2 regions of the Clostridium sp. CM036 genome follow, and region 1 is predicted to be linked to the other one. Evidence: a T-box and tRNA genes for the amino acid it is inferred to sense, from the RefSeq annotation. Region 1 holds a T-box; the other holds one or more tRNA genes.

Region 1 (12,331 bases):
CCATTTCATATTCAATTCTATCCAGAGGGATACCGAATTTATTAGCTTTCTCAAGAATACTAGATATTTCTTTAACCCTCCCGGTAACAAACTCTATAGGTGAATACTCATTTTTTCGTCTATATTCTCTTCTTATACTTTTAAATTTTACTTTTAACTCTTCTACACCCTGTTCATAAGGAATTAAAAATCTTTTCCACTCTCTTATTGCCATATACTCAGTCCTTTACATAAAATTTCATATCCACATTGTATTAACTTTTGATACTATTCTAATATTTTTAAAGGATCGAAGTTTAGATAATCACAAGAAGTAACTATATATTCTACGCCTTCTATATTTCCTTCATATAGCCTATTTAAAGATGGTCCATGTAAATGACCATATATGACCTTGCATACATTATATTCTTTTACTATTCTTATAAGTTCAGTCTCCTCAAACTTATCATTAGTAGGTGGATAATGAAGCATTACAATAAATTTATTATAACCCTTTTTCACTGCCTCATCGAGTGAAATTCGAAGCCTTATTAACTCTCTATTATATATTTTTTCATCATGAGTTGTAAATCTTGTATTTCCTGGGCAATTCCATCCCCGTGTTCCGCATATAGCAAAATCTTTGTAGTTAAAAAAGTTGTTTTGGATAAAATCCATATCCGCGTAGAGAGCATTAAGCTTCGTGATACCACTCCACCAATAGTCATGATTTCCTTTTATAAGTATTTTTTTACCTGGAAGCTCATGAATCCATTCTAAATCTTCCACACCCTCAGAAATATTCATGGACCATGAAATATCCCCTGCAATTAGTACAGTATCATCCGCTGAAACTTTGCTAAGCCAATTTTCTTTAATTTTTTCATTATGATTACTCCATTTATCTCCAAATATATCCATGGGTTTATCTGAATTTATAGATAAATGAAGATCAGATATTGCCCACAACGCCATAATATACCTCCTTATTAATCGTTTAGTTTTTTTCCATTAATTATCTATATCCGTTACATAAGCAATAACCTTAGCTATTGCTACACTCATTAGTGCTCAAAGTTTAACCTTAGTCATTTTTTTAATGTCTCTATGCTATTATACCTTTATATTGATTGTATTAAAACTTCTATCACTAAAAAATTCTCCCCAACTTGCCTTTAACCCTTCTCCAGCTTCAAAAGATATTTTACTAAAAGCTTTTTACCACTAAAAGAAAAAAGCAAAGTTAAAATATTAATTTCAACTTCGCCCTTTTTAAATAATTGCTATTCTATAGTTAAAGAATAGTATTTTTTCTTTCCTTTTTTAATAAGTACACAACCATCTTTAAAATTTTCTTCTAAAAGTGTTGCATTCTTATCTTCAATCCTTTTATCGTTAATAGTTAATCCGCCCTGCTCAATTAATCTTCTAGCTTCTGCTTTTGATGGCACCACTTTAGTGTACACCAATATATCCATCAATCCCGCATTCTTCATGTCGCACGGTATAGATACTTTAGGTACGCTACTCATATTAGTTCCACCACCAAATAATGCTTCTGCTGCGGTCTGAGCTTTTACAGCTTCTTCTTCTCCATGAATAAGTTTTGTAACCTCGAAAGCTAAAACTTTTTTAGCTTCATTGATTTTTTCATCTTTTAAAGCACTTAAACGCCTAACTTCATCCATTGGTACAAAAGTAAGTAACGATAAGCATTTTTCTACATCTAAATCTCCAATATTTCTAAAATATTGGTAAAAATCATAAGGAGATGTTTTATCTGCATCAAGCCACAGAGCTCCATTTACAGTTTTACCCATTTTAATCCCTTCGCTATTTGTAAGTAGTGTGCAAGTCATTCCATAAGAAGCTTTACTTTCTTTTTTTCTTATTAGTTCTATACCAGCAATTATGTTAGACCATTGATCATCTCCACCTAACTCCATAGTACATCCATATTTTTTATTTAACATTAAAAAATCATATCCTTGCATAAGCATATAGTTAAATTCAAAAAAAGATAAACCTTTTTCTAACCTCTGTTTAAAACACTCAGCAGCTAACATCTTATTTACTGAAAAATGTACTCCTATATCTCTTATAAAATCTACGTAATTTAAATTTAAAAGCCAGTTTGCATTGTTTTCAAGGATTGCTTTACCATCACTAAAATCTATAAGTTTTGAAAGCTGTGATTTTATACAAGATATATTATGATCAATTTCTTCTTTTGAAAGCATTTTCCTCATATCTGTTTTACCAGATGGATCACCAATCATTGTAGTTCCACCACCAACTAAGGCTATGGGTCTATGCCCTGCTCTTTGCATATGTGCCATAAACATCATAGTTATGAAATGTCCAATATGTAGGCTATCCGCTGTTGGGTCATATCCTATATAAAATGTTACCTTTTCCTGTCCTAATATTTTCTTCATTTCATCCTCGTGAGTAAGTTGTTTTATATACCCTCTCTCTAAAAGCGTATCATATACATTTTCCATAATTTATTCCTCCTTATTTTAACGACATTTCAAAATGAAAGTCTTCCTCTTCTATACTATGGTATCCCATAGTATAACAAAGAGAAAAGTTCAGTTGAAACCTAAGTCTCCTTTTGAAGTCGATATACTTATCTTCTGCGAAGCTGTGAGCACCGCAGGTGATGATTTAATACTGTGTTATTTTTTGAAATAAAAAAAACGCCTCCTAAGAAAGGGACGAAAAAATTCCGTGGTACCACCCAAATTGATTTAACAATCCGCTCATTCCTTATAACGTAAGGTTAACCCGTCTCAGCTTACTTTTTAAAATCTTATTTCAGCTTAAAGCTCCAGAATGTATTTCACTATATTCCTTAACTAGTTCACACCTACCACTAGCTCTCTTAATAATTCCTACAGTTACTTTTTTCTTTCATAGCCTTTTAGATATAATTATTCATGTTATTAATTATATATGTGTATTTATAATATATCAAATGATATATTTGCTTGTTATAATTGATTAAAACCCTATATATACTATTTACGTTTATTTTCAACTATTTTCTCCATATACAATAAAAGCAGGGCTGAAAACCCTGCCTTACATTCACATAAATAATATTCTATCTCTTTATGTGATATAATTCTTTAAAAATTGTGGTGGATTTAAGCATTCGCAACCTATATTCACATAAAATTCCAAGTTATACTTATTAGCTAAAATATCCATTTTAGAAAACAATTGTGCCGTATGCTCAAGTTTATCATCAATAATATTAAATACACCATCAACAAAGATGGTATCAATATCATAATCTCTAGAAAGCATACCGCACAAAAATCCATAAAAATCATCATGACTTTTTAAATTGAACTCATTTATTGCTACAAGTCTCATTTTTGTACTTAATTGCAACGTAGCTTTAGTATCATCATCAATATATACTATGTTTCCTTTAACTTTATCAACGGACTGGTTGGCTAATTTAATTAGAGCTTTAGTTTTACCTGAACCCTTTTTACCACAAAATACATGAATCATGTTAAACGCCTCCTATTTTATCTAATATAACCAGATAATTATTAAATAGGTCTACTCGTACACAATATTTTTATACATATTATATGTTATTCGTAATATATTCACAATATTATAGTTTTAAATAAAGTTCTTAATCCCTGGGAAAATCACCTTAAAAGTATTATCATCTTTTGAATCTACAAATATTACCTTACCATATTTTGAAAAATCTTTTTTCATTCGTGCAAATCCTCTTCCTGATTTTATAAATCTTTTTCTATCATCTAATGCTATTAACTTATCATATATCCACATATTCCTTTTTAAATAATTATGGGTATTAATTTCAGTTGAAAATAATAGGTTACCTGGACTAAATACGCTTACACTGTTATAGCTTACCACTATTTCAATTTCCTTATAAAATATAGTATAATCTCTATAAAGTATTGCGTTTTTTACAGCCTCATACACTGCAGCAATAGGATAATTTACTGGAAATATATTTTTAAAAAATTCTTCTGTCCTATCTAGCATATCTAATAAATTCCCTTGCACAATTATAACCTCATCAAAGTTATCGTTTACCTTATTTACTATCTTTATCATATTATGCGGTAAATAGATACTGTTAATTGAAGAAAATACCAATAATCCCCCTAGTGTTACTACCCTCTTATTATAATCTCTTTCAATAAAAGTTATTCCTGCATTGTCCATAAATCCTAATCTACTGTTATCATTTACTAAAATGCCCTTATTTAAAAAGTATTTATTAATTATATTAAAATCTAAACTACTAATACCACTATTTACAATAGGTATAGTTTCGATATTGAGACTTAGATTTTCTTGTAAACAAGAAATTAATTCTTCTTTTCTCATAGTATCTGTTGTGGAACCTCTCCTAATGTAAAATGCACCATTCTCCCTTAATTGATAGGGCCTTTGACCACCATCATATATAGTTATAATCGCCAAATTTTTGCTTTGAAATGTTACGAAATCTAGCGATACTGGAATAGGCGGTTCACATCTTGAACTTATAATTTGTTGTAACTGTTCTTCTTTAAAGTCACATACCTTAATACCTATGATTTTTTTCGTTTTATCCTCTACTCCAATAACAAGGTATCCCCTTCCTCCACGGGAGTTGGCTATAGCACATATATCTTTAGCTAATTCTCTTTTACCACTTTCTATTAATATATCAATTCTTTGCTTGAAATCTAATTTTGTACCCTCATCCCTCTTTAACAATATGCTAATTTTTTTGCTATCCATATATTTCACTCCAACCGCGCTATAGTGATATATTATGCTTATAGTAGTGCAATGTTTCCAAAGTATTATACCTTACAACAAAAGACGATGGAATACCACCGCCTTTTTTATTGAAAGTTTTTAACAGTCCCGGTGTTCATTATTTTCACTTCAACTTCAACTTTTAGCTCAGTTTTTTTAATAATATCATCATTTTTTATCTTTGGATATTTTGCATGAAATTGCTCCGTTATATCAAAAATATCCATATTTAATGCCTTATATTTTGCAAACAGATTATTGCAGGCTTTCAAAATATTTTCTTCTGACTGCTCCTCAATTTTACTGATATTTTCTTTTGTAAGTGTAATTTCTTTTTGAGCTTCTGCTAAATCCACCTTAACTTTAATTTTCTTTTTTAAATGAACAATATTATCATCATAACTGATTTCTGTCTTAGTTTTACTTTTTAATATTTCTAAAGTTACAAATTTATTAGCATCACGGGGATTAGTTACTTCTAAAGTACCACCTAAAATAGTGTTCATTAAAAAGTTAAAGCCTAAGCCTTCATCTCTTTGTAATACACTAACCATTTTATCGTCTTTGATCACAGCTCCGCCATTTACTTCTAATTTTGGCTCTAAAGTATCTTTTGCGATATCTATTATTGTTACTACATTTACTTTATCTCCAATTTTTCTTTGATTGTAAAACTCATTTAAACTTAGTTTTACAGCTCTTGAAGATGATCCAATATTTTCTATAAGTTGCACTACAAATAATCCAATATATTTTTCTTGAAGAATATTTAGCTTCATAAGTTTTTCTGGATCTCCTTGATATACTGCAATATATGGTCTTATAAGCAATTCTTGATCACGACTCATAAAATCTATGAAATTATCAACACCGAATTCTGCAGCCTTTTGAGTAAATATTACGGCATTATTCTGTGTATAGTTTAATTTATAACTAGAAATAGCATTCATATTTCTGACAGCTTCAAACATTGTTTTTCCTGTTGCTTTAAATAAGATTCTTTGATCCGTCCCTTCAGGTGATGTTCCTCTTACTCCCTTAAACGCTTCAGCATATAATATAGGATTACCGGTATTATCTGCATCTATTACTAATGCAGAAATAAATAAAACCTTATTAATATCCTTATAACTAAAACATGATGTCATAGTAAAACAATTCGTTATTATGCATATTATAACTAATATTTTTTTATACTTATTCATTATAATCATCCCTATCAAAAATACTATTTGATATCTTGCTAAGATCTTTTCTATATAATATATCCTTAAATTTAAAGCTTTCTAGTGTACCTAAAGGGAATAAATATGGATATCCACAACTCTCTAGTCCCGCCATATGTGAGATAAAAATAAAAAAACTAATGTAAAATCCTGGTAATCCAAGCACTGAGGAAAACACAATAATAATTATATTCCATATGGATAGAGCGCCATAAAGCTTAGGCACTAAAAAAGAAGAAATAGATGAAATTGCCACAATTACTATAGTGCTTTGTGAGGCTAAACCTGCTCCCACTGCAGCATCGCCTAAAATTAAAGCTCCAACAATGCTCATTGCCTGGCCTATGAGTTGTGGCAATCTTATTCCTGCCTCCCTAAGTAATTCAAAGAAAAAAGTCATTAGTAGTAGTTCTATAACAGTAGGCAAAGGTACTCCTGCTCTAGCGACTGAGAGTTTTACGGCAAATACCTCTGGGATAAGCGAAAAGTGAAAAGTAGTAATCGCCAAATATACCCCTGACAATAAGGTAGCTGAAAAAAAACTAAACACCCTCATAAGTCTTGATAGATTAGTAAAATACTTATTAGAATAATAATCATCTGGTGTTTGAAAATTATCCACAAAAAAATACGGTGCAGTAATTACAAAGGGGGTTCCATCTACGATTATTGCCACTTTCCCTTCTAAAAGCTTTGATGCTGCCACATCTGGTTTTTCGGTAGTTCCTATTGTGTCAAATGCGGTGTTCTTATTTTTTAATTCTTCCTCAATGTAATTTGTGTCTAAAATAAACTCTAATTTTATATTGGTCACCTTTTTCCTTATATAATCAACAAGTTTCTTCGGGGCCACACCTTCTATGTAGCATATTACTGCCACCGTATTAGATTTGCTCCCTAAAATTATCGGCTCAAATTTCAAATTTGAATTTTTTATTTTACGCCTAATCATTGATACATTATCTACAAAAGCTTCCGTGAATCCTTCCCTTGGTCCTTTAATTACATTTTCTGTAGAAGGCTCTCCCACACTCCGCCTCACATATCCCTTGGCCTCACAATAAATTGATTTATTTGCAAAAGAAAATATAAGCACCAAGTCTCCAGATAAAATGTGATCTATAGCCTCCTTATTACTATTAATATCTCCAATGCTATTAGCTGGTAATACTTCTTTTTTTATATACTCTAAATCTACAGTTGTAATTTTATGTTGTATTAGAGGGTTAAATATATATTCACTAATAAATTTAGAATCACATAAATCATCAATAAATACGCCGAATATTATTCCCATATCAGTCTCTATCTCTCTATATTTGATATCGTAGCTATTTTTTAATTTTTCTTTAATATAATCTATATTTATTTTTTCCATTTTAATCACCCAACTTATTATTTGTAATATTTAAGTTTAATATTCTCAAATTGGGAAATAATACAACTATATTGCAAATTTTATTACAATGCAATTTAGAATCAAAACAAGGAGGAGACAAGAAAAAAAATGGATAAGCTAAATACAAAACATTTAATGTTCATAATTTGGGGAACCTGCATTGTAGCAATGAAAACTTACCCCAATGTATTCATTATAAATGGAGGTAGAGATTCCTGGATTTCCGTCACTATTGCTTCTATTATTTTATTATTTTATTTTATTTATTTGATTTTTGTTTGTAAAAAATGCAATTGCTATGATATGGACAAAATATACCATAAAGCCTTAGGTAAAACCATGGGAGACATCTTTTTAATTTTATTTATCATAACTTTAATTGTCAGCTTAATAGAGAGTTGCTCTGTAGAATCAAATGCCTTGCATCTAAATCTGCTTTCAGATACTCCTCCTTGGTTTTTTCTCTTGTTTATAATAATACCCGCCGTTTATATTACAAAGAAGGGTACTAGAGCGATAACTATAGTTACTATTTTAGTTATTTGTCTTACTATGATAGCCGGGATAAACCTAGCAATTCTTACAGCTAAATATAAAAAGTTTAGTCACCTACTTCCTATAATGGCGGATGGCGTCACTCCCTCTTTTATTTTATCTATAATAAAGGCCCTTGGATGTTACGGTAGTATAGCTGTTTGTATCCCATTTTTGTCTAGGGTAACTAATAAGTCAAAAATCACAAAACATTGCGTTATTGCAATATTAATAGTAATACAAATGGAGATTTTCGCAAACATAGGCGTTTTAAGTACCTTTGGCGTAGTTAGAGCCTTGGAGATTAACTATCCTAAACTCATACAAACTCAGTTAGTTGATTATTTCGGGTTTATAGAAGGAGGGGAGTTTTATGTAATGCTTCAAATGGTAGGCGGCTGGTTTATAAAATATGTATTAGAGCTAACCGCTATCATGATTTTATTAAAAAAGCTTTCCTTCTCTAATAAATATTGGATATACATTATTACTTTATTTGTATTCATAATCTCCTATTTCATTTCCGCTAAAGTAGTATTATTATATAAATTTTTAAATCTTTACGTCTATTTTTCTGTAATAGGCTTTATGTTAATACCAACAATAATTTTCACTGTATTTTACTTTAAAAGTAAAAAAAGCGCTAGAGACTAAAAAAAGTATATATTACTATTAATGCATTCACTTCGCTAAGTACTACTAATTTTATTTTTAATTAATCTGCTGCAAAACATAAACTCGCTATCGCAAGATATAAATTCGCTAGCGCTCAAGCATATGTTTTTCTTAACGCATTTTAATTAAAACTAAAATAGGAAGTTCTAAAGCTTGCTTCAATACATTATACGTAATATATACTTTTTTTTGCGCATAAAATATCTTATATTATCTACTAATTTTGCTTTTTAAAGCTGTTATTAAAGGTAATGCTAAAGCAATACCTCCTACTACTTGAAAAACATTAGTAGGTATGTCCTTTAAAGAAATAATTAAGGCTTGTTTAAGTGCAAATTCCTTAGAAATAAATGTTAGTATAATAGCTCCCCCTAAATAATACATCGCAATCATCCAAATCCCTGCTACAACAAAAGCAAAGATATTATTTGAAAATTTATTTCCATTATAATTTTTTCTATAGGCAATTGTTCCAGCAATATACCCCATTGTACCTTTAATAATGAGTGTAAATGGTGCCCACATGGTATATCCATTTAATAAATCAAATAAACACATACCAACAGCAGAGGATATTGCTGCTTTTTTTCTTCCAAATAATATAGCTGATAAAAAAATCATACTATCTCCTAAATGAAGTACACCCATAAAAGTAGGTATATGTATAACCGAAGCAGCTATAAACGTAATCGCCGCCATTAGACTAATTTGTACTATGTCAATAGTTTTAATTGGTGATATTCTATTTTCCATGTTTATCCCCCCTAAAATTAAATCTTTAATATATCCTTAAGCGTCTTTCTAACATCATTATATACAACATTTATCATCTTTTCAAATGTATGCATACACTTTTCCACAAATATATTGCATATACTTTGCTAAAATAATAAATACTATATATAAGCCACTTTAGTAGATAACTCTACTTTAGTAGATAACGCCACTCTTATGGGTTTTTAATCTTATATTAAATTGTAATTTTAATAAGTGGAGGTGGAAATATGACCTTTTTACGTTGGTTAGGTGGATTTGTAGTGTTATTTTGGTTAATGGGAGTTCTTTTCAGCATAGGTGGAAGTTTAATTAATATCCTGCTAGTAGTTGCTGCGATTGTATTTGTAATTGATGTTCTATCTAGCAGAAAAAGAAACATGTAAAAACCTTCTAAACGTGAAAAAATCTCTTGAAATTAATTCAAGAGATTTTTCTTTTATTTTTTATTTAGTCCTTATCTTTACCAATGTCTGATAAAATCAAGCCTTTATTATGCTCTGTCGCCCAGCTAATACCCCACTCATTTTGGAATACTAATAGGTTTCTGTCCTTAAGGTCTTTAACTATCCTAGCATCACTAGTCAAGTTGAGTTTTTCTTTATCTATATCTATATTACACTTTTCAATCCATCTTATATGTTTAAATGCTAACCTTTCTATCTTAATATCTACATTATATTCATTTTTAAGTCTGAACTCTAATACTTCAAACTGAAGTACTCCTACAACCCCAACTATGATTTGTTCAATCCCTATATGAAGTTCCTTAAATACTTGGATTGCGCCTTCTTGAGCTATTTGTGTAACGCCCTTTATAAATTGCTTTCTCTTCATGGTATCAACAGTTCTCACCCTTGCAAAATGTTCTGGCGCAAAAGTTGGTATTCCTTCGAACTCAAATTTATTTGAAGAAGAACATATGGTGTCTCCTATGCTAAATATACCTGGATCAAAAACTCCAATAATATCTCCTGCATAAGCCGTGTCCACTATTTCTCTCTCTTGTGCTAAAAATTGTTGAGGTTGTGCTAATTTTATTTTATTACCGCCTTGTACATGATAAACATCCATGCCCTTTTGGAACTCTCCAGAACAAATTCTCATAAACGCCATCCTATCCCGGTGAGCTTTATTCATATTAGCCTGAATTTTAAATACAAAGGCAGAAAAGCCCTTACTAAAAACATCAATTTTCCCTATACTTGAATTTCTTGGTAACGGCGCTGAAGTTAATTGTAAAAAGTTATCTAAAAAAGGCTCAACTCCAAAATTAGTTGAAGCACTTCCAAAGAACACCGGAGTAAGTTCTCCTTTAGCAACTTTGTCCAAATCAAATTCATCCCCTGCTACATCTAAAAGCTCCATATCTTCCATAAGCTTTTCATATAATGTTTCACCAATAAGTTCGATTGCCTTTTCATCGTTAATACTTATTTTTGTCTCTTTAGCTTCTATTTGGCCATGCTTTCCATCATCAAAAACAATGATTTCCTTTGTACGTCGATCATAAACCCCTTTGAAATCTACCCCACAACCTATAGGCCAATTTATTGGATAAGATCTAATTCCAAATTCATTTTCTATTTCTTCCATAAGTTCAAATATATCTCTAGTTTCTCTATCCATCTTATTAATAAATGTAAAAATAGGTATTTCTCTAATGCTACAAACATGAAATAGCTTTCTTGTTTGTTCCTCGACCCCTTTTGCACCATCAATAATCATTACAGCACTATCCGCTGCCATGAGGGTTCTGTAAGTATCTTCACTAAAGTCTTGGTGACCTGGTGTATCAAGTATATTTATACAAAAATTATTATAATCAAATTGCATAACTGAAGATGTAACAGAAATACCTCTTTGTTTCTCTATTTCCATCCAGTCAGAAACTGCATGTTTAGACGCTTTTCTAGCTTTAACTGAACCTGCAAGCCTTATTGCGCCCCCATATAATAATAATTTTTCCGTCAGTGTAGTTTTACCAGCATCCGGATGGGAAATTATAGCAAATGTTCTTCTTTTTTCAATCTCTTTTATGTAATCCGCCAAGGTCATCACGCTCCTTTTATTTTTTTACATGCACATATATATATTCTTACAACCACTCTCTGAACTGCTAGTGGTTCTAAATTTCACTTTTCATTTCTCTACCTATCAATTCTAGCTTTAATCAAGAAATCTGTCAACTAAGGTTGTACTACCAGCTGTGAGCTATATATTATAGTATGAAGTTTCTTATTACAAGTCCCCCTGGAGAATTTTATACTTTATCTTGGTATAAATCCTATTTTCTTTTGCATTTTCCTTAGTGTCTTATTAGCCACATAGTTAGCTTTTTCCGAACCCTTTTTATAAATTTCTTCTAAATAAGCTTTTTTCCCTATGTATTCCTTAATCTTTATCTGTATAGGTTCAAGTTCTGCAACTATTGCTTCTGCTACATCTTTTTTAAATTGAGCATAACCTAATCCTTCATATTTTTCTTCTATTTCACCTATAGAAATACCAGTTATAGCCATTAATATAGTCATTAAGTTCTTAACGCCTAATTGTTCGTCGTTATACTTAACAACCCCTAAGCTATCTGTAACTGATCTGTTTACTTTCTTTCTTATAACTTCCGGTGGGTCCATTATTAAAATGAATCCATTAACATTCTCTCCTGATTTAGACATTTTTTTAGTTGGTTCTTGTAGATCCATTACCTTAGCCCCCGATTTACCTATATATGGTTCAGGTATTACAAAGGTATCACTATAGGTTTTATTGAATCTTTCAGCTATATCCCTGGCAATTTCAAGATGCTGAGTTTGATCTTTTCCTACAGGCACTAAATTAGTTTGATATAATAAAATATCTGATGCCATTAGCACCGGATATGTCAATAATCCTGCTCCTACACTCTCACTGTTTTTAGATTTTTCTT
Region 2 (12,331 bases), 1.0 Mb from region 1:
TTATCTGCTTTTTATTATCATTCAAATGAGCAATTATATATCCATTTTCTTCATTATGAAATACTACATCTTCGATTATCCCTTGTATTTCCGGCATAAAATCTCTCCTATTTATAAATTCATATAATAACATTAATAATAATATTATTAGCAATAATATTATTATTAATGTTATTATATCATATGTATTTTACATCTCTTATGTTCAGTATACCCCTATCTTAGGTTTTATCAAAATACTACTTAATAATCACATGCACTAAAAAGGGATAACAATTAATAATTGTTATCCCTTTTTTTATATTATACGTACTTTTTTATTTCATCAACCTTGTTTAGTTTTTCCCATGAAAGATCTAAATCAATTCTTCCAAAATGTCCATAGGCAGCTACTTGTTTATAAACAGGTCTTCTTAGTTCTAATTCTCTTATAATTACAGCTGGCCTTAAATCAAATACTTTTTCAACTATTTGAACTATTTTATCATCGTCAATTTTTCCTGTTCCGAAAGTTTCGACCTCTATAGATACCGGTTTAGCTACACCTATAGCATAAGCTAACTGAATTTCCAATTTATCTGAAACTCCTGCAGCAACTAAATTTTTAGCAACCCATCTTGCAGCATATGCAGCGGATCTATCAACTTTTGTTGCATCCTTTCCTGAGAATGCTCCACCTCCATGTCTTCCATATCCACCATAAGTATCTACTATTATTTTTCTTCCTGTTAAACCAGAGTCTCCTTGCGGTCCTCCAATTACAAATCTGCCTGTAGGATTTATATAATATTTAGTATTTTCATCTAATAATCCACTTGGAACTACAGGTTTTATTACATGCTCTTTTAAATCATTTTCAATTTGATCATGAGTTGCTTCTTCTGCATGTTGAGTTGAAATAACAATAGTATCTATTCTTACTGGCTTATTATCTTCATACTCTACAGTAACTTGAGTCTTTCCGTCCGGTCTTAAGTAATCTAATGTGCCATTTTTTCTTACTTCGCTTAACTTTCTTGCTAATCTGTGAGCCATAGCAATTGGTAGTGGCATGTATTCTGGTGTCTCATTAGTTGCAAATCCAAACATCATGCCTTGATCACCAGCACCTATTGCGTCAACCTTATCAATCTCGCCTGCTTTAGATTCTAATGCCTCATCTACTCCCATAGCTATATCTGTTGATTGTTCATTAATAGACGTAAGTACAGCGCATGTGCTAGCATCAAACCCGTATTTTGCTCTAGTATATCCTATGCCTTCAATGGTATTCCTAACAACCTTAGGAACATCTACATAACAACTAGTTGTTATCTCTCCCATTACTAAAACCATTCCTGTAGTAACCGCTGTTTCACAAGCAACCCTAGCATAAGGATCTTGCTCTAAAATAGCATCAAGTACAGCATCTGAAATTTGGTCACAAATTTTGTCTGGATGTCCTTCTGTAACGGATTCTGATGTAAATAATCTTTTCATTATAATTCTCCCTTCTATTCTCTAAAATTTCCCTATAAAAAAATAAAACCTCTTCCAAATATAAGAAGAGGTGATTTAATCATCTCCCTTATCTTGCAGATTATAACTGCAGGAATTGGCACCATGGTGCATTGCACCGGTTGCCGGGTTTCATAGGGCCTTTTTCCCTCCACCTCTCTTGATAAGAGTTATCAATTATTAACTTTTAATTATAATACCATATGCATTCTATGGTGTCAACAGAATCTAAACCCTGTAAAAAATAAAAAAAGACATCTATAGATGTCTTTTGGTGGAGGAGGACGGATTCGAACCATCGAAACATTACGTAACAGATTTACAGTCTGCCCCCTTTGGCCACTCGGGAACTCCTCCATATGTGGAGCTGGCAATAGGAATTGAACCTACAACCTGCTGATTACAAGTCAGCTGCTCTACCGTTGAGCCATGCCAGCATGCATTTTATTCTATTTTAAAAAGATTATTATGGTGGGAACAACAGGGTTCGAACCTGTGACCCTCTGCTTGTAAGGCAGATGCTCTCCCAGCTGAGCTATGCTCCCATAATTTATTGTAAACCATAATTTATTGTAAACCATTATAAATGGTGGAGGAGGACGGATTCGAACCATCGAAACATTACGTAACAGATTTACAGTCTGCCCCCTTTGGCCACTCGGGAACTCCTCCACTTATGGAGCTGGCAATAGGAATTGAACCTACAACCTGCTGATTACAAGTCAGCTGCTCTACCGTTGAGCCATGCCAGCATATTATGTTTTATCATTTTGCCGTTTTACCGTTTTACCGTGTCGACAAGAATTATTATACAACTTTAATTAATTAATTTCAAGTCTATTATCCTTTAATAAACGACTTCTTCTCTCCATAACTATACTATTCGCATATTTGCTTAATATTAAGCATTGATACAACTTACTATTTGCACAAATAATTTATTATATTTTTTATTTGGTTTTCCTTCATATAGTTAATATACTTATATATCATTTTTTAATTAATCATTTTTTTATTCTTTATTATAATAATACACGGGATTTATTCATATAAATTATTCATAGGAAACTAATAATTTTTCCCCAGCGCAATACAAGGAGGTATATTTCTTGAGTAAAGCTAAAACCCATTATAAAGATCCTTTAGCATACTATACACTTTCTAATTTTCTAAAAGACTATATTGACAAAAATACTTTAGTTGTTTGCATAGGTACCGATAGATGTATAGGCGATTGTCTAGGTCCTTTAGTTGGTACACTTTTAAAAAATAGTTCCTTTCCATTACCTGTATATGGCACTATAGATAATCCAATTCATGCCTTAAACATAGATAGTAAATTATCTAAAATAAATGCATTGCACCCAAATTGTACTATAATAGGTGTAGATGCTTGTTTAGGAGACATTTCAAATATTGGAGAACTCCAAGCTAGAAATTATCCAATTCATCCTGGCAAAGGTGTAGGGAAAACCCTTCCTAAGGTAGGCACTCTTTCATTAATAGGTATAGTAGATTCAAGTGATGATAGTGAATTATTTACAAATAGAAACATAAGATTGAGCTTGGTAATGGATATTGCTAATGTTTTAAGCAGATCCCTCTTGCATTCATACTATTTGCACTCCCTTACCAATGAAGAAAATAATTTGAGCCCTGTTTAACATGCTTTAATTAGTTTTAAATAATTATCCACAATTTAAACTTACAAATCTTATATAATATAAAAATAAGCAATGCAATTAAACTAATAATTGTATTGCTTATTTTTATAGCTTGCTTATACTTTTTATTCTGTTAAGCATAATTCTCTTCCATTGAATGAATTATCTAACTTATCCATATAATCCAATACTTTACCTGTTCCGAGTGCTACGCATGAAATCGGATCCTCCGCTAGATATACCGGAACTTTAGTAACCTCTTGTATGAGCTTACCTAAGCCTTTTAACAATGCACCTCCACCAGTCATAACTATACCTTTATCAGCTATATCTGCTGAAAGCTCAGGTGGTGTTTTTTCTAATACGGAATGTGCACATCCTGCTATTAAATATACCGCCTCTTTTAAAGCTTCTCTCATTTCTTCTGATGATACTTCTAAATTCTTAGGAAGACCTGTAATTAAATCTCTCCCTCTTATCTCCATGCTTGTCTTTTCTTCTTGTTTATAAGCACAACCTATGTTGATTTTTAAATCCTCTGCAGTCCTCTCACCAATCATTAATTTATGTTTTTTTCTGATATATTTTATAATCTCTTCATCAAACTTATCACCAGCTACTTTAACTGATTCACGTACAACCATGCCTCCTAAAGAAATAACTGCAATATCAGTCGTGCCTCCACCAATGTCAATAACCATATTACCACTTGCTCTAGTAATATCGAGTCCCGCTCCGATTGCCGCTGCTAGTGGTTCTTCTATAAGTTGAACTTTCTTAGCTCCGGCATTTCTACCTGCATCTTCTACCGCTCTTCTTTCTACTTCCGTTGCTTCGCAAGGTACACATATTACAACTTTTGGAGAAGATAGCCTTCTTTTCCCACAAGCCTTCTTGATAAAATGATTTAACATTTTTTCAGTTATGTCATAATCCGAAATAACACCGTCCCTCATAGGGCGTATTGCCACAATATTGCCTGGTGTCCTTCCTATCATTTGCCTAGCTTCTTCTCCTACTGCCAATACCTTATTATTATTTCTATCTATGGCAACAACAGAAGGTTCTTTTAATATAACACCTTTTCCTTTAATATATACAAGCACTGTAGATGTACCCAAATCTATTCCCATATCTGTACCCATTCTAAAAAAAAACATTTCAAAACCACTCCTGCTCTTTAGTATATTCAATATTTAAATTACACTAAACTCTATTCTATAAAGCTATAAGAAAACCCTCTTTTAATTTTAAAATTTTTTTATAGTTTTTAGCTTCGAATGTTTTTATCCTTGTGCTTCTTTATATTTCAATTTAGTTGCTCTTCCGCCTCTTATATGCCGCTCAGCTTTATTTATATCCAAAATTGTTTTTGCATCGCTGGCAATTTGAGGATTTATTGTGGGTAATCTTTCCGTCATATCCTTGTGTATAGTACTCTTGCTAACGCCAAACACTTTGGCAGTTCTTCTTATTGTAGATTTTGACTCGATAATGTACTTAGCAACTTCTAGTACTCGATCTTCAATATAGTCTTTCAAGTGTTGCCTCCTTAACCCTTATATATTTATAAATATGCATTATCTTGCTTTTAAATTCCATTCCAATTAGTCATCTTCTAATATATTTTTAAAAAATGGCTAATTGAGATGGTTATTGGTTATTTCTTAGTTTCTGCAGGTTGATATTTCTCATATTTTACATATTTAGCAGGATCAACATTCTTATTACTCTGCAGAACTTCAAAGTGTAAGTGAGATCCATATTCTTCCTTAAATGAATTTAAACTAGTGTTTCCCACTGTACCAATTTGCTGTTTTTTAGTTACTTTATCGCCTTTTTTTACTAATATTTTTTCATCTAGATTAGTACTGTTAGTAATAAATCCATTTTGATGATCAATCTTAACCATCTTACCTTTTTGGCCATTAACGTCAGTACCAACTTCTTTAACTATTCCATCCATAACCGCTACAACTGGCTCCCCTATTTTTGCTTGAATGTCAATACCTAAATTTGTCCTATAGCTTCCATCAGTCTTCCACACTACTGAATCAATATCTTTTGAATATGCCCTTGCTAGTAATCCATTTGCTACGGGATTTTCAAATTTAGCATTAACTGATTTAGATACTGCTGATGCCGCTTTTCCTGTTGTAACCTTTTTGATATCTGGTACCGCTTTAAGCGCTTCAGCCTTAGCTTTCTTTTCTTCTTTTACTTGAAGAGCACCCTCATATTCTTTTTGTTGCGCTTTTATAACATCTCCTGCATTTGCTTGTTGTTTTTGTAATGCTTCTTGCTTGCTTGAAAGCTTCTTATTATTATTTGCTGTTATAGACGCCACTGAAGCTACTATACATAAACAAACAAATAAAATTACATAGAATCCTTCCTTCTTAAAAAAATTTAATGTCTTATTGTTTTCATTCTTATTCATACAAACACCTCCATTTGTATTTTTGTCCATATTTTATTAAAACATACATATTTCCTAAAATTTATTTAAGTTAATCTACATTTTAATAATATTTATATTTTATAGTTTAAAACATATTTTAAATTTTAAATTATTCACCCTTAGTTTTGCTTAAATCATCTTCAAGTTTATTTTTATAAAAAGCAAAGCTGATTATCCATTTTTTATATAGGATAACCAGCTTATGTGTATTTTTTTTCATTTGGATATAACAGTCCCTTGATAATAATGAGTTAATATTTCAATATAGGTTTTCCCATCTTTCGCCATCGCATCCGCACCCCATTGACTCATCCCTACACCATGACCATATCCGCTGCAATCTATTTCTATATTGTTTAAATTAAACTTCATTTCAAAATTCGATGATTTTAAACCGAGCATTGTTCTAAACTTACTGCCTGTCATGGTTATATTCCCTACCTTAATACTCTTAACACTCCCTGCCTCAGTCCTATCAATTACCGTTATTTGTTTCTTAATATTAGTTGAGGTTACCTTAGCATTATTATAGTTTTTATTTATAATTCGACTTAGATCTTTATACTTTAAAATTTTACTACTCTTAAAGCTTCCTGCTCTTTCTTCGCCTGGACTTTCTACACTCCTTAAATAAGGTATGCTATCGCTAAATACCTCTTCGGAATTTTCCGTTTTCCCACTGCTAGTTGCAAAATAATAAGGTTCCATTACTAAGTTGTTGTTATATGTTAAAACTTGTCCTAATGTTCCTTTAACCGCCATTTTAATCTTATTCCAATTTTTTTCACCAGAATTTCCCCATTCTTTTATACGCTCTTCTTTAGTCCTATAAACTTGACAGTGGACTGTATCGCATAAATCAGCTCCATTACCATTTTTACATGGGGTTCCACCCATTTCTGTGACATGAGCTAAAGCATAAGTCCTAGCCGCCACTGCTTGAGATTTTAAAGCTTCTATTCCAAAATCAGCTGGCATTTCCGCTGCAACAACTCCCGTAACATATTCTTCTAAACTAAGTTCTTTTATATTATTTTCTTTTGACATAAAAACTTTAACTTTAGTGATTTTGGCTAGTGAACCATATTTTATAATATTTTCATTGTCTTCTACCTTAATTGCAGAGTTTTTACCCTTATTTATACTTTTATTATTTCCTACCCCCACTATTAAAACAGAAGTAATAACTATAAATGCAATAAATGCAGTTATTAATAGAAGGATATTTTTTAAATGTACTGTAATAAAAACTCTTCTCATTTTTTTCTCCTCTCGTTATAAAACAACCTTTACCTTATACATATTAAATAACTATAAAAAATATTACTTTTTTCCATTGACTAAATCCCTGTAAAATAATAGTGCATACTATTATGCATTTATTAATAGAGATAACGGATAAAAAGATTTAGACCAGTTGTAACCAAAAGGCACCCAAAAATAATATACTAGTCATTGTGCTAGTTTATTATTTTTAGGTGCTTATTATAAAATAATTGGAATATAACACTTATATATTCCAACTATCCAAGTTTAAATTATAAGTGAACCGCCATATATTTTTATCGCTTATTGAATTTCCCTGTTATTTATGAGAACTCACTCTTTCTATGTCTGCTCCTAGTCCCTTTAATTTCTCCTCAATAGAAACATAGCCTCTATCAATATGATATATATCATTTATTGTAGTTGTGCCCTCTGCTGTAAGTCCTGCAAGTATTAATGCCGCTCCCGCTCTCAAATCTGTAGCTGTAACTTCTGAACCTGTAAACCTATCTATACCTTCTATTACGGCACTTCTACCATCTATTTTTATATTTGCTCCCATTCTCTTTAATTCTGTGGCATGCATAAATCTATTCTCAAAAATAGTTTCTGTAATTATACTCGTTCCTTTTACTGTACACAGTAAACTCATCATCTGAGCTTGCATATCTGTAGGGAACCCAGGGTATGGCATAGTTTTTATATCTATTGGGCTTAACTTTTTCCTACCATCAACTATTATGCTATTTTTATTAATTTCTATTCCTACTCCCATCTCTGTAAGTTTTGCTATTATTGGTTTTGAATGAATTTCATCAATACCATTAATTTTAAACAAGCTTTTCGTTATTGCAGCAGTTATCATAAATGTACCCGCCTCTATCCTGTCATATATCGGCTTATAAACAACTTCTTTAAAATCTTTAACGCCTAAAATTCTTATAGTGTCTGTTCCTTCTCCATATATTTTTGCTCCCATAGCCCTTAAGAACTTTGCTAGGTCTACAATTTCTGGTTCTTCTGCTGCATTTCCTATTATTGTTTCTCCCTCGGCTAGCGTTGCTGCCATCATTATATTTTCCGTTGCCCCAACTGACGGATAATCTAAATATATATTGCTGCCTATTAGTTTTTTTGCTTTTGCTTCCACATACCCGTGACCTACTGATACTTCTGCACCTAAAGCTGCTAATCCTTTTAAATGAAGATCGATAGGCCTAGTTCCAATATTGCATCCACCCGGCAGAGAAATTTTGAAGTTTCCAAATCTTCCAAGCATAGGACCCATTATTAAAAAAGATGCTCTCATTTTTCTAACTAATTCATCATTAGCTCCATTATTAAATAAATTAGTAGTATTAATTTTCACCATTTTAGTAATTTTATCTATATTAATATCTGCTTTAAGAGATTTTAATACATCACAAATTACAAATACATCTTCAAGCATAGGAGCATTTTCAATGGTACAACTATTACCGTTTAATATTGTTGCTGCAAGTATAGGAAGAACCGAATTTTTAGATGCACTTATATCCACTTCACCTTCTAATTTTTTCCCACCTTTTATAACTAATTTATTCATTTACTTCCTCCATTATATTGTTATTTTTAATAAGTTGTAATTATTTCAGGTGTACCAATGATAATGTATCTTCCAGATGAATAATTACATACAGCATAATTAAAATCGATTGACTTTTTATTGATTACCAGCTCATCGTATTTTTTAGTATATGCTATAGTACTTAGTCCATTATTTATACTCACAGTCTCAATATTGTAAGTCCCATGGGATTTCAAAACTTTTATTATCCTATTATTAACACCATAAATGTCTTCATTTTTAACACTTGAACTACTCTCTCCCATTTTCGCCTTTAGGTATTGAAAGTATTTGATGTTTTTGCCTCTATAGCCAATACTAGTGCTAACTTTATTTTTAAGAGATACTAGTCCATTTTCGTTACCTATCTTACTTATGTTTATCGTTATATCATTCTCATTTTTGTATTTTAATGCTTCTATATATCCTTCAACATTTTCACCAGAAAACTCTATACAATAAGAATTCTCATTTTCGGAAATGTTTAATTTTATTTTTCTGTTATTAAGTTCTAAAGACTTAACTAAATAGTCACAAAATTGTTTTGGTTCTTCTCCAGTTTTAAAGCATGTTTTCAATCCATACTCCACAGTTTTGCTTTTAGTTTGGAGTAATATTTCATCGAATAAATTAACTACCTCCTGTGCATTTGAGATTTTAACATTAATTTGTAAAATAATTAGACTTAATACTATACACAAAAGTGCGATACTTTTTCTTTTCATTTTAATCCCCCTACCCTTCAATTAAATTCTTGACCATAATTTATTTTTTTATTCTATAAATAATGGTTTTTTAATATTCATGTTATTAATAAAATCATCCCCCAGCACAAGTGTGAAGAGGGCTATTTGATTCATTATATAGGTAGGGTTATTTTAAAAATTGATATTTAGTATATATCCATTCTTTATATTATTAATATATAAAATTTTAGTGGAAATGTGCTAAAAAAAATCAAATGCCATTTTTTATCAAAAAAAAATGAAGATATATTAATATCCTCATTTTATAATCTCTATCCTTTTGTCTTGATTCTTTCAAGCGCTCTTAAAATAGCATTCTCTGTTCTTATAAAACCAATTCCATGCTTATGTCTCAATCTTTCTTCTGCTCTTTCTTTAGCCTGCCTTGCTCTTTCAACATCTATATTCTCTGGCCATTCACAGGCACTACATAACATTTCTACCTCACCTTGAATCACTCTTAAAACTCCCGTTGATGTAAAAGCTTTTAACTTTTTACCACTTACATCTGTAAATGTTGTCACCGTAGGTTTTAATGGAGATATCATAGGAACATGATTGGCAAAAATACCAAATCTGCCATCATCACTCTCCGTGTTCAAACTCAGTATTTCACCACTATAAAACTCCTTTTCCGGAGTAAGTATAGTAAGCTTTATATGATTTTCCATATAAATACACTTCCATTTCTATGCACATATTCTTAAAATACTTTATTAACCAGCCATAGTTTTCGCTTTTTCTACTGCCTCTTCTATAGATCCAACAAACATAAATGCCGCTTCAGGTAAGTCATCATGCTTTCCTTCAATGATTTCTTTAAATCCTCTTACCGTTTCTTTTACTGGTACAAATTTACCTTTCATTCCTGTAAATTGCTCCGCTACAGTAAATGGTTGAGATAAAAACCTTTGAACCTTTCGCGCTCTTAATACTACCATCTTATCCTCTTCAGATAATTCATCTATCCCTAATATTGCAATAATATCTTGAAGTTCTTTATATCTTTCAAGGATACGTCTAACTTTTATTGTAACATCATAGTGTTCCCTACCAACTATTCTAGGATCAAGCATTGTTGAAGTAGATTCTAGTGGGTCTACCGCTGGATAAATGCCCAATTCAACTATCCCTCTAGAAAGCACTGTAGTAGCATCAAGATGACTGAATGTAGTAGCTGGTGCAGGATCAGTTAAATCGTCTGCCGGTACATATACAGCCTGAACAGATGTAATAGATCCTTGTTTTGTAGATGTAATTCTCTCTTGTAATTGTCCCATTTCCGTAGCAAGTGTTGGTTGGTACCCGACCGCACTTGGTATTCTGCCAAGTAGCGCAGACACCTCTGAACCTGCTTGTGTAAATCTAAATATATTATCTATGAATAAAAGTACATCTTGACCATGATCTCTAAAATATTCTGACATGGTAAGCCCTGTTAACGCAACTCTCATTCTAGCTCCAGGTGGTTCATTCATCTGTCCAAAAACTAAAGCCGTTTTAGATATAACTCCTGACTCTTTCATTTCATTATAAAGATCATTACCTTCCCTAGTCCTCTCACCAACTCCGGTAAATACTGAAAGTCCATTATGTTCTTTTGCAATATTATTCATAAGTTCTTGAATAAGAACCGTTTTACCAACTCCTGCCCCACCAAAAAGACCAATTTTACCACCTTTTTGATATGGCGCTATTAAGTCTATTACCTTAATACCTGTTTCAAACATTTCTGGCTCAACAGACTGTTCTGCAAATGTTGGGGCTAACCTGTGAATAGGCATATATTTATCTACTTTAACTTCTCCCATTTCATCCATAGGCTTTCCAAGAACATTAAACAGCCTTCCTAGTACTACATTCCCAACTGGAACTGATATTGGACTACCTGTATCAACTGCCTCAAGACCGCGGCTTAATCCCTCTGTGCCTTCCATAGCTATTGCTCTTATAATATCATCACCAATATGCTGTTCAACCTCGGCTACAACCACTCTATCATTCATCTGAATTTCAATACTGTTGTAAATATTGGGAAGACTATCTGAGTCAAACTTTATATCTATAACAGGCCCTATTATTTGAACTACTTTTCCTATATGTCCTGGCATTGTTTTCACTCCCTTTTACCTTTGAGCTTCCGCTCCTCCAACTATTTCTGAAATCTCTTGTGTAATTGCACTTTGTCTAATCCTATTATAACTTAAATTAAGTTTATCAAGTATATCATTGGCGTTGTTAGTAGCCGATCCCATAGACTCCATTCTAGCTCTGTGCTCACTTGCTTTTGAATGCAGCATAGAATTCAGCATTTTACCACTTAAAAATAATGAGGTAATCTCATATATTGCGTTTTCATCTATTGCCTCAATATCTACATACTCTTTACTGCCATTCTCTTCATTATCAGAACCTAGAGGAAGTAACTTTTCAATTATAACTTCATTTTTCAATGCCGAAATTAGCTTTTTATAAACAATGTAAACTTCACCAACATCTCCGCTACTATACATACCAAGTGCACGATTACTAATAGTAGAAGCTTCCTTTTGAGTAGGCACATCTAAAATTTCAACGTATTCAGCCACAGTTTCAATATTAATTTTTTTAAGTAAAGCTCTACCTTTTTGACCTACAATTATTACATTGTAATCTTCTTTATTGCTTTTTATGCTATTAGTTAGTCCATTAACTACTGACCAATTAAATCCACCACAAAGACCTGTATCTGATGTCAATACAACATACAATTTTTTGCTGTTATTGTTTCCTCGTGTATAGATACTATCATCTTCATAATTATCTTTAACCTGTTTAACAATTTCCTCAAGCCTATATAGATAATTATTGTTAACATCCACCTTATTTCTTATTTTTTTATATTTAGATGTGGCAACTAATCCCATGGCTCTGGTAATTTTTGTAGTATTTGTTATGGATTTTATTCTTCGCTTAATTGCAATAAGCCCCATACCTGCCATGTTTCACCTCTCTTTAGTCTTGATAATATATTATCAAGACAAATTAATTATCACCTAAAGGCGCTATTAATATCATCACCTTTAGGTGCTACACTAACGACTCGCCTCTA

The links. A T-box is a leader RNA that pairs with one kind of tRNA and senses whether it is charged. The one in region 1 lies ahead of tyrS (tyrosine--tRNA ligase), so its partner is inferred to be a tRNA-Tyr.
Region 2: it has a tRNA-Tyr gene. The T-box ahead of tyrS (tyrosine--tRNA ligase) is inferred to sense a tRNA for this amino acid. The anticodon was not compared.

Annotation. Positions count from the first base shown of each region.
Region 1 is NZ_CM143652.1:3,459,753-3,472,083, reverse strand. It holds gene ACWJKE_RS16430 (GTP pyrophosphokinase) at 1-214, opposite strand, end outside; gene ACWJKE_RS16425 (metallophosphoesterase) at 268-957, opposite strand; gene tyrS (tyrosine--tRNA ligase) at 1,266-2,486, opposite strand; T-box leader at 2,696-2,911, opposite strand; gene ACWJKE_RS16415 (ATP-binding protein) at 3,100-3,510, opposite strand; gene ACWJKE_RS16410 (AlbA family DNA-binding domain-containing protein) at 3,628-4,773, opposite strand; gene ACWJKE_RS16405 (Ger(x)C family spore germination protein) at 4,881-5,999, opposite strand; gene ACWJKE_RS16400 (spore germination protein) at 5,992-7,398, opposite strand; gene ACWJKE_RS16395 (GerAB/ArcD/ProY family transporter) at 7,528-8,607, shown strand; gene ACWJKE_RS16390 (ECF transporter S component) at 8,839-9,381, opposite strand; gene ACWJKE_RS16385 (DUF5670 family protein) at 9,633-9,788, shown strand; gene ACWJKE_RS16380 (peptide chain release factor 3) at 9,853-11,454, opposite strand; gene trpS (tryptophan--tRNA ligase) at 11,673-12,331, opposite strand, start outside.
Region 2 is NZ_CM143652.1:2,424,430-2,436,760, forward strand. It holds gene recD2 (SF1B family DNA helicase RecD2) at 1-97, opposite strand, end outside; gene metK (methionine adenosyltransferase) at 304-1,479, opposite strand; SAM riboswitch class I at 1,565-1,667, opposite strand; tRNA gene ACWJKE_RS11395 (tRNA-Tyr) at 1,770-1,854, opposite strand; tRNA gene ACWJKE_RS11400 (tRNA-Thr) at 1,860-1,934, opposite strand; tRNA gene ACWJKE_RS11405 (tRNA-Val) at 1,967-2,042, opposite strand; tRNA gene ACWJKE_RS11410 (tRNA-Tyr) at 2,085-2,169, opposite strand; tRNA gene ACWJKE_RS11415 (tRNA-Thr) at 2,175-2,249, opposite strand; gene yyaC (spore protease YyaC) at 2,607-3,161, shown strand; gene mreB (rod shape-determining protein) at 3,287-4,321, opposite strand; gene spoIIID (sporulation transcriptional regulator SpoIIID) at 4,448-4,702, opposite strand; gene ACWJKE_RS11435 (M23 family metallopeptidase) at 4,822-5,601, opposite strand; gene spoIID (stage II sporulation protein D) at 5,839-6,882, opposite strand; gene murA (UDP-N-acetylglucosamine 1-carboxyvinyltransferase) at 7,208-8,473, opposite strand; gene ACWJKE_RS11450 (YwmB family TATA-box binding protein) at 8,500-9,219, opposite strand; gene ACWJKE_RS11455 (F0F1 ATP synthase subunit epsilon) at 9,513-9,911, opposite strand; gene atpD (F0F1 ATP synthase subunit beta) at 9,957-11,351, opposite strand; gene atpG (ATP synthase F1 subunit gamma) at 11,367-12,221, opposite strand.